Regions from separate parts of the Massilia forsythiae genome, predicted to be linked through region 2. Evidence: riboswitches for the same ligand, from Rfam matches in the RefSeq annotation. Region 2 holds a riboswitch; the other holds the start of a gene.
What was found. Region 2 has a riboswitch for fluoride ahead of HH212_RS16795 (chloride channel protein). Riboswitches for the same ligand answer to the same signal wherever they lie in the genome.
Positions count from the first base shown of each region.

Region 1: linked by a shared signal. The riboswitch ahead of HH212_RS26850 (voltage-gated chloride channel family protein) and the one ahead of HH212_RS16795 (chloride channel protein) in region 2 are both predicted to bind fluoride.

Region 1 is NZ_CP051686.1:108,562-113,434, forward strand. Features, by position in the region: gene HH212_RS26835 (ABC transporter ATP-binding protein) at 1-207, opposite strand, end outside; gene crcB (fluoride efflux transporter CrcB) at 279-665, shown strand; gene HH212_RS26845 (DUF190 domain-containing protein) at 662-1,036, opposite strand; gene HH212_RS26850 (voltage-gated chloride channel family protein) at 1,045-2,361, opposite strand; fluoride riboswitch at 2,421-2,486, opposite strand; gene HH212_RS26855 (histidine phosphatase family protein) at 2,615-3,241, opposite strand; gene eno (phosphopyruvate hydratase) at 3,262-4,548, opposite strand; gene HH212_RS26865 (2,3-bisphosphoglycerate-dependent phosphoglycerate mutase) at 4,677-4,873, shown strand, end outside.
Region 2 is NZ_CP051685.1:3,902,923-3,907,795, forward strand. Features, by position in the region: gene moaE (molybdopterin synthase catalytic subunit MoaE) at 1-182, shown strand, start outside; gene yiaA (inner membrane protein YiaA) at 320-748, shown strand; gene HH212_RS16795 (chloride channel protein) at 840-2,183, opposite strand; fluoride riboswitch at 2,285-2,357, opposite strand; gene clpB (ATP-dependent chaperone ClpB) at 2,506-4,873, shown strand, end outside.

The DNA of each region.
Region 1 (4,873 bases), on a different replicon from region 2:
CAGCAGCACCGTGCCCTCGTTGGGAATCAGGTCCGCGATCATGCGCAGCAACACGCTCTTGCCGGAACCGGATTCACCGACGATGGCGATGCATTCGCCTCGCCCCAGGTCCAGGTCGACCGGGCCGGCATGTGCCGAGCATAGCGCACGCAGTGCAAGACGAACGGATGGATCGAAACGAGCAAGGGAATGGAAAGACATGGGCATGGAGTATAGCCGGGTGCGGCTGCCCATAGTGCCGTGTTAAGGTGGCAAGGTACATTACAAATGGGACATCGATGGAGTTTTCTTCCGTATTCGCAGTCGCCACCGGCGCTGCGCTGGGAGCGCTCGTGCGCTGGTGGACGAGCGTGGCTTTGAATTCGCTGTTTCCGGAGATTCCACCCGGTACTCTGCTTGTCAATCTGGTGGGCGCATACATCATCGGGGTGGCGATACCTTGGCTAACCGAAACGCCGTCGCTCGCGCCCGAGATCCGGTTGTTCGTCGTCACCGGCTTCCTTGGCGGCTTGACGACCATGTCGAGTTTCGCCGGCGAGGCGGTGATCCTGCTGCGCGCCGGCCGCTTGGCCATGGCAGCCGGTGCAGTGCTGCTGCACGTTGCCGGTTCGCTTGTCATGTGCACGCTCGGCATGGGGACGGCCGCATTACTGATGCGCCGCTAACCGGCGCTTGCGTGCGTCGCCTTGCCCTCGGTTGCGAGCGGCAGCTCGCATCGCAACAGCACGGCCTGCACCGCGTGCAGTTGCGCATGGTGTTCGAAAAGGAACGCGCGAAGCGCTTCTTCCGTATCGACCAGTTCGACGCATTGCGGGTGGCGCCCTGCCGTTCCTTCCACGTGGGCGTGGGATGGCTTCTCACCCGGCAGGTAGCCGCTGCCGACATGGAACAGCAACGCCTGGCGGATGCCGGCGCGGCGTGCCTGCGTCAGCAGTTGGTGGGCGAGCTGCGGGGGACTGAGATGGTGCCACAGACGGGTGGCGCGGGCACGGGCCGACATCGGGATGTACAGGCGCAGGACGGCAAAATCGTTCATCGTGTGGCTCACTGTTCAGGACGCTGCGCTGCCGGCCTCGCGCGTTCGCGCGCACGGTAGGCATGGAGTTCGGACAGACGCAGGTCCTCGGGAAGCGCGCGCCGGTGCTTGGCCCGGCCGATGCGCTGGGCGCGGTAGATGCCGGTGTGCCCCGAGAACAGGTAGCTGACGACGCAGGCGAGCGCTGCGTACGGCGCGATCTCGCCGCCGAACAGTTCGATGGCCATGACGGTAGACGCCAGCGGCACGTTGGCGGCGCCGGCGAACACGGCGACGAAGCCGAGCGCGGCCAGTAGCGGGAAAGGCAGGTGCAGCAACGGCGCCAGGGCGTTGCCGAGCGTGGCGCCGATATAGAACAGCGGCGTCACTTCGCCGCCTTTGAAGCCACTGCCGAGTGAGACGACGGTAAACGCCAGTTTGCCGATCGAGTCTTCGAATCCCAGCGGCTGCTGGAACGCCTGGACGATGACCGGAATGCCGAGACCGATATAGCGCTGTGTCCCGCTCAGCCAGACCGCCAGGGCGACGATTGCGCCGCCCAGCAGGGGGCGTGCCGGACCGTACGGCACATGGCGCTTGGCCGTGTCGCTCAACGTGTGCGTCAGCGTCGCGAAGAGCATGCCTGCCATGCCGAACGCGATGCCGGCGACGACGACCGCAACCAGGCCGGTCGTACCGACAGCCGGTACCGCGCCGAGCACATAATGTGTGTGGTGGATACCCCACCATAGTCCCACGCGGTCGGCGACGATGGCGGCGACGATGCAGGGCAGGATCGCGTCGTAGCGCATGCGGCCGATCGCCAGTACTTCCAGGCCGAAGATCGCGCCCGCCACGGGCGTGCCGAACACGGATGAGAAGCCGGCGCTCATGCCGGCCATGACGAGTACCCGGCGTGTATCGCGGTCCAGACGCAACATGTGGGCGATTTGGTCGGCCAGCGTGGCGCCCATCTGCACCGCCGTGCCTTCGCGACCTACCGATGCGCCGAACAGGTGCGACAGCACGGTACCGCCAAGGACCAGCGGCGCCATCCGCAGCGGGATCGTTTTCTTCGGGTCGTGGATCTCGTCGATGATCAGGTTGTTGCCGGCCTCGACATCCTTTCCGAGGCGATGATAGATCCACCCCACGGCGAACCCGGCCAGGGGGAGCAGCCAGATGATCTGCGGTGACGCGACACGGATTTGGGTGACGCGCTCGAGTGCAAACAGGAAGAATGCGGACGCGGAGCCGGCGAGTGCGGCCGCGATGACGGAAAGCAGCAGCCACTTCGCCATGTAATGCAAAAGCTCGACTTGTTCGGGTGTGTGATCAGGTTTCATCGGTCCAGTGAGTGAGCCCAGCTGGTCCGGATCGAGGCATGCGCCTACCTTCCCGGCCGGGAAAGGTAGGCATCATCAGCTCGGGATTGAGCGGTTACGGGAGGAATGCCATCTCCAATTAAAGTCAATCATAGCAAGGTTTGCTTGTTCCGCCAAATCATCGCGCGGCGTCCTGAGCGCAGGCGACGCCGAATTCGACCTTTTAACCTGCTGTAAAAACTTCGATCCACTCGTCTTCCCGCCATTTCCTTGTTTAAACGCCAATCAGGTGACCGGTTTCGTTAATGCGTTGGATGACGAACGAATCGTCCTCGAACGTGCATTCATTCACGCAGCAAGGCGTCTGCCGGAGTTGCCAATAATGACTGAGAGAAAGCCCAAGGCAATGCAACAACAGCACACGGTTGACGCTGTCGTGCCCGACCAGGACGACGGTCTGGCCGGCGTGTTTCAAAAGCACGAAATGGAGGACACTCATGACGCGTACCAACACCTGTGCGAGCGTCTCGCCGCCGGGTATCAAGGCCATGTCGGGTTTCGAAAACCACATCCGTGCCGGCCCGGGCCACAAGGACTCGACACGATCGTGCGTCAAACCTTGCCACTGGCCGTAGTCGATGTCGGCGAGCTCGGCGAGAACGCTTGCAGGCGCGCCGGTTGCGCGCTCGATCGCCGTGCCCGTATCGATGCAACGGGATAAATTGCTGGTGTAAATGGCATCCGGCTGCCAGCCACGCGCCACGCGCCGTCCCAGCGCCTCCGCTTGGCGCCGTCCGAGTTCGGAGAGCGGGAATTCGGCGCATCCACGAAATCGCGGCGGATCGATGCCATCGACGTGGCCATGACGAACGACGACGATGCGTGTAACCAGGCGCGTCATCGGGCTAAGCTGTTTTCAACCTACCCGCGCACGAACGCATCGCGGCCGGCGTAAGAGGCATCTCGACCCATCGCTTCTTCGATGCGCATCAGCTGGTTGTATTTTTCCACGCGCTCGCCGCGCGCAGGTGCCCCGGTCTTGAGGTGTCCTGTACCGAATCCGACCGTCATATCGGCAATGAAGCTGTCGACCGTTTCGCCGCTGCGATGGGAGACCATGGCGCCCCAACCGGCACGGTAGGCCAGTTCGACTGCGGCGCGCGTTTCGGTGAGGGTGCCGATCTGGTTCGGTTTGATCAAAACGGCATTGGCGACGTCTTCCTGAATTCCGCGTTCGATGCGTTTGACGTTGGTCACGAACAGATCGTCGCCAACCAGTTCGACCTTTTTGCCCAGCCGTTTGTTCATCATGCGCCAGCCGGCCCAGTCGTCCTCCGCCAATCCGTCTTCCAGCACGGCGATCGGATAGCGTTCGATCCATCCCTCGTACAGGTCGACCAGCCCGGCCGCATCGACCTTACGGCCCTCGCTGCGAAGGTGGTACAGGCCGTCCTCGTAAAAGCCGGACGACGCCGGATCGAGCGCCAGCACGATGTCGTCACCGGGTCGATAGCCTGCCTTTTCGATCGCTTCGAGGATTAATTCGACGGCCTCGGCGTTGCGCTTAAGGATAGGCGCGAAGCCGCCCTCATCCCCGACCGCCGTGTTGTAACCACGCTCCTTGAGGATGGTGCGCAGGCGATGGTAGATCTCGGCGCCGTAGCGTACGCCCTCGGCGAACGTGGGGGCGCCGACGGGGGCGATCATGAATTCCTGAAAATCGGTCGCTTGCCAATTGGCGTGTACCCCGCCGTTGAGGATGTTGAACATCGGTACCGGCATGCGTGGAGCGTGCGACGCGGACAGGGTACTGAACAAGGGCAAGCCCGCCGCCGCGGCGGCAGCGCGCGCCACAGCCAGACTCACGCCCAGAACGGCGTTCGCCCCCATCCTGCTTTTGTTCGGCGTACCGTCCAGCGCAATGAGAAGGGCATCGATGCCTTTCTGGTCGGTCGCGTCCTTGCCGGCAACGGCGGTGGCGATCTCGCCATTGACGTGGGCGACGGCATTCTTCACGCCCTTTCCGTCGTAGCGGCGCGGCTCGGCGTCACGCAGTTCGACGGCTTCATGAATGCCGGTCGAAGCGCCCGAAGGCACGGCGGCGCGACCGACGACGCCGCATACCAGGCGCACGTCGACTTCAACCGTCGGGTTGCCGCGCGAGTCGAGGATCTCGCGCGCATGGATGTCTTGAATGGCAGGATTCATAAGAATTTCCAGGGTGAAAGCCGGCATCGAACGCGTGCCCGGATAAGTTTGCGGTTACTCTATCCCAGTTCGTCCGGGGGTTGCGCGCGACCCGGCCGGGACGCAGCCGATCCGAGGAGTGAGGCGCCATGCACCGACTGATTTTGATCCGCCACGGCGAGTCCGCCTATAACGCCGATAACCGCTTCACGGGGTGGACCGATGTCGACCTCACGCCGCTCGGCATGGCGCAGGCGCGGGCGGTGGGCGCGACGCTGCGCGCGGCGGGCGTGGCGATCGACGTCGCGTTCACATCGATGCTCAAGCGCACCATCCGCTCGCAATG
Region 2 (4,873 bases):
TCGTGCTGGTGGCGTGCAGCGCGGCGCACCGCGGCGAAGCCTTCGCAGCCTGCGAATTCATCATGGATTACCTGAAGACCGAGGCGCCGTTCTGGAAGAAGGAACAGACGCCGGGCGGCGCGCGCTGGGTCGATGCGCGCGTGAGCGACGATGCGGCGCGCGCCAAGTGGCAGCTCGGCTGATCTGGCGCCCTGTGTAGCGCGCCGGCCACAACCGCAATAATCCATCGCAACATTGTTCCGCGGAAATTCATTGCAACTTGCGGTTGCCATGACGATCTGGCAAAGTTCCAGCCTCATCCATGACCGCGGAGCGTCCCATGAGCCTGTCCGGCACCGTCGCCTATCGCCCCAGCCCGGCCTTCGTCGGCGCTTCCTGGGCCGCCCTCGCCATCGGGCTGGCCGCCTACCTGATCGGGCTGTGGAATGCCCAGATGCAGCTGAACGAAAAGGGGTATTACCTGACGATCCTGCTGTACGGTTGTTTCGCCGCGGTGTCGCTGCAGAAGACGGTGCGCGACCGCGCCGAGGGCATACGCGTCACCGGCATCTACTTCGGCCTGTGCTGGATGTCGCTGCTGGCCGCGGTCCTGCTGCTGGTGGTGGGCCTGTTGAACGCCACCCTGAGCCTGAGCGAAAAGGGTTTTTATGCGATGTCCTTCGTGCTCGCCCTGTTCGCCATCGTCGCCGTGCAAAAGAACGTGCGCGACCTGGCGATGAGCGCCGTGCCCGGCGACGAGCGCGCCTGACACACGGCCGCGGTTGCGATCGCGGCAAGACCTGCCCGGGCCGGTGGCCGTCGTTGCCGGCTCTGCTTGGGCTGGCGGCGTACGCATCGCCTCACTCTTCGGAGGCGCTCTCCTTTCCGGCCCGGCGCCGCCATTCGGCCAATTCCCCCAGCCGCAACGCGTGCGGCGCCCGCTCTCCATGGCCGTGCTTGCCGTTGCCGATCCGTTGCGAGCGATAGATCCCGGTATGTCCCGAAAACAGGTAGCTGACCACGCAGCCGATGGCGGCGTACACCCCGACCTCGGCGCCGAACAGCTCGAGCGCCATCAGCGTCGAGGCGATCGGCGTATTCGCGGCGCCGGCGAACACGGCCACGAAGCCGACCCCGGCCAGCAGCGGAAACGGCAGCTGCAGCAGCGGCGATAAGGCATTGCCGAGCGTGGCGCCGATGTAGAACAGCGGCGTCACCTCGCCACCCTTGAAGCCGCTGGCCAGCGATGCGATGGTAAAAGCCATCTTGCCGGCGAAGTCCCAGGGCGGCATGGGTTGCACGAACGCGGCCTGGATGGTCGGGATGCCCAGCCCCAGGTAGTGTCCGGTGCCCGGCAGCATGGCCGCGGCGGCGATGGCGATGCCGCCCAGCAGCGCGCGCAGCGGCGCGTAGGCCACGCGTCGCTTGAACCAGCCGCCCAGCGCATGGGTCCAGTCGGCGAACAGCTTGCCGGCCAGGCCGAAGGCGGCGCCGGCGACGACGAGCGCCGCCAGCGTCCACGCCGTCACGGCCGGAATCGCAGCGGCGGGGATCGCATAGTGGGTATGATGCGCCCCCCACAGCTGGCACACGCGGTCGGCGGCGACGGCGGCGGCCAGGCAGGCGGGCAGGGCGTCGTAGCGCAGGCGGCCGATGGCCAGCACTTCCAGGCCGAACACGGCGCCGGCCAGCGGCGTGCCGAATACCGAGGCGAAGCCGGCGCTGATGCCCGCCATCAGCAGGATGCGGCGCTCCTGGTGGCCGAGGCGCAGCAGCAAGGTCAGCTGATCGGCCAGCGCACCGCCCATCTGCACCGCCGTGCCCTCGCGCCCGACCGAGGCACCGAGTAGGTGCGAGGCGACCGTGCCGCCCATCACCAGCGGCGCCATGCGCAGCGGGATCACCTGTTTCGGGTCGTGGATCTCGTCGATCAGCAGGTTGTTGCCGGGCTCGACCTGGCGCCCGCATCGCAGGTAAACCCAGGACACGGCGAAGCCGCCCAATGGCAGCAGCCACAACAGCCATGGGTGGGCCAGGCGGCTCGCCGTGGCGCGGTCGAGCGCGAACAGGAACAGGGCGGAGGCGGAGCCGGCCAGCGCGCCGGCCAGCACGGCCAGCACGATCCACTTGGCCATGTAGGGCAGCAGGCGAAAGCGTTGCAGGCGCAAGCGCTGCAGGCGGGAAGGCGGAAGCGAAGGTGTCATGCATGTCCTTGTCGGGTTCGATAAGACGCTTTCCCCGGACATGCAGGCGTCACCACACGATGCAGGCGCCCGCACGTCCACGCAGCCGGCAAGCCGGAGGGAATCGTGCAGGCATCATCAGCCCTGTGGGCGGTTCGTGCGGAACACGGGAGGAATGCCATCTCCCGCAGGCATTCTAGCGCAGCGCGGCGGCGCATGCCAGGGCAGCCCTTCGTCACGGTTAAGTGGTTTTTAAGCAAGGTCGCCATTTCGCATCTTGAAAAGCCGGCGCCGCACCCTTAATTGCGTTTCAACTTGAACACCAACCATTGAGGACCACCCCATGCGGCAAGACAAATTGACGACCAAGCTCCAGGAAGCGCTGGCGGATGCCCAGAGCCTGGCGGTCGGCAACGACAACCAGTACATCGAACCGGCCCACCTGCTGAGCGCGCTGCTGAGCCAGGACGACGGCGGCGCGCGTTCGCTACTGCAGCGCGCCGGCGTCAACGTCGGCGGCCTGCAGAACGCGCTGCGCGGCGCCGTCGAGCGCCTGGCCAAGGTGTCCGGCACCGGCGGCGACGTGCAGGTCGGGCGCGAACTGGTCGGCCTGCTGAACCTGGCCGACCGCGAATCGCAGAAACGCGGCGACCAGTTCCTGTCCAGCGAAATGGTGTTGCTGGCGCTGACCGACGACAAATCCGACGCCGGCCGCCTGGCGCGCGAGCACGGCTTGAGCCGCAAGGCGCTGGAATCGGCGATTGCCGCCGTGCGCGGCGGCGAGTCGGTGAACTCGCAGGATGCCGAAGGACAGCGCGAGGCGCTGAAGAAATACACGCTCGACCTGACCGAACGCGCGCGCCTGGGCAAGCTCGACCCGGTGATCGGCCGCGACGACGAGATCCGCCGCGCCATCCAGGTGCTGCAGCGCCGCTCGAAGAACAACCCGGTGCTGATCGGCGAGCCGGGCGTGGGCAAGACCGCCATCGTCGAGGGACTGGCGCAGCGCATCGTCAACGGCGAGGTGCCGGATTCGCTCAAGGGCAAGCGCGTGCTGTCGCTCGACATGGCGGCGCTGCTGGCTGGCGCCAAGTTCCGCGGCGAGTTCGAGGAGCGCCTGAAGGCGGTGCTGAAGGAACTGGCCCAGGACGAAGGCATGACCATCGTCTTCATCGACGAGATCCACACCATGGTCGGCGCCGGCAAGGCCGAGGGCGCGATGGACGCCGGCAACATGCTGAAACCCGCCCTGGCGCGCGGCGAGCTGCACTGCGTCGGCGCGACCACGCTCGACGAATACCGCAAGTACGTGGAAAAGGATGCCGCGCTGGAGCGCCGCTTCCAGAAGATCCTGGTCGACGAACCGAGCGTGGAAGCGACCATCGCCATCCTGCGCGGGCTGCAGGAAAAGTACGAGCTGCACCACAAGGTCGAGATCACCGACCCGGCGATCATCGCCGCGGCCGAGCTGTCGCACCGCTACATCACCGACCGCTTCCTGCCGGACAAGGCGATCGACCTGATCGACGAAGCCGCCGCCAAGATCAAGATCGAGATCGATTCCAAGCCGGAAGTCATGGACAAGCTGGACCGCCGCCTGATCCAGCTGAAGATCGAGCGCGAAGCGGTCAGGAAGGAAACCGACGAAGCCTCGCAGCGCCGCCTGGAACTGCTCGGCGACGAGATCGGCCGCCTGGAGCGCGAGTACAACGATTACGAGGAAACCCTGAAGGCCGAGAAGGCGGCGGTGCAGGGCTCGGCCCACATCAAGGAAGAAATCGAGCAGGTGCGCCTGCAGATCCAGGAAGCGCATCGCAACAGCGACTACGGCCGCATGTCCGAGCTGCAGTACGGCCGCCTGCCGGAACTGGAAAAGCAGCTCAAGGAGGCGGAAGCGGCGGGCGAGCAGCCGCTGGATGCCGACGGCAAGCCGAAACTGCTGCGCACCCAGGTCGGCGCCGAGGAGATCGCCGAGGTGGTGGCGCGCGCGACCGGCATTCCGGTGGCGCGCATGATGCAGGGCGAGCGCGACAAGCTGCTGCACATCGAGGAAGAGCTGCACAAGCGCGTGGTCGGGCAGGACGAGGCGATCGAGGCGGTGTCGGATGCGATCCGCCGCTCGCGCGCCGGCCTGGCCGATCCGGACCGCCCGTACGGCTCGTTCATGTTCCTGGGCCCGACCGGCGTCGGCAAGACGGAGCTGTGCAAGGCGCTGGCTTCGTTCCTGTTCGATACCGAGGAATCGCTGATCCGCATCGACATGAGCGAATTCATGGAGAAGCACTCGGTGGCCCGCCTGATCGGCGCGCCGCCGGGCTACGTCGGCTACGAGGAGGGCGGATACCTGACCGAGGCCGTGCGCAGGAAGCCGTACAGCGTGATCCTGCTCGACGAGATCGAGAAGGCGCACCCGGACGTGTTCAACGTGCTGCTGCAGGCGCTCGACGACGGCCGCATGACCGACGGCCAGGGACGCACCGTGGATTTCAAGAACACGGTGATCGTGATGACCTCCAACCTGGGTTCGAACCGCATCCAGTCGATGGAAGGCAGCGAGCCGGAAGTGGTCAAGCTGGCGGTGATGGCCGAGGTGCGCGGTCACTTCCGCCCCGAGTTCATCAACCGCATCGACGAGATCGTGGTGTTCCATGCGCTCGACGAGAAGAACATCGGTTCGATCGCCAGGATCCAGCTGCGCAACCTGGAAGGAC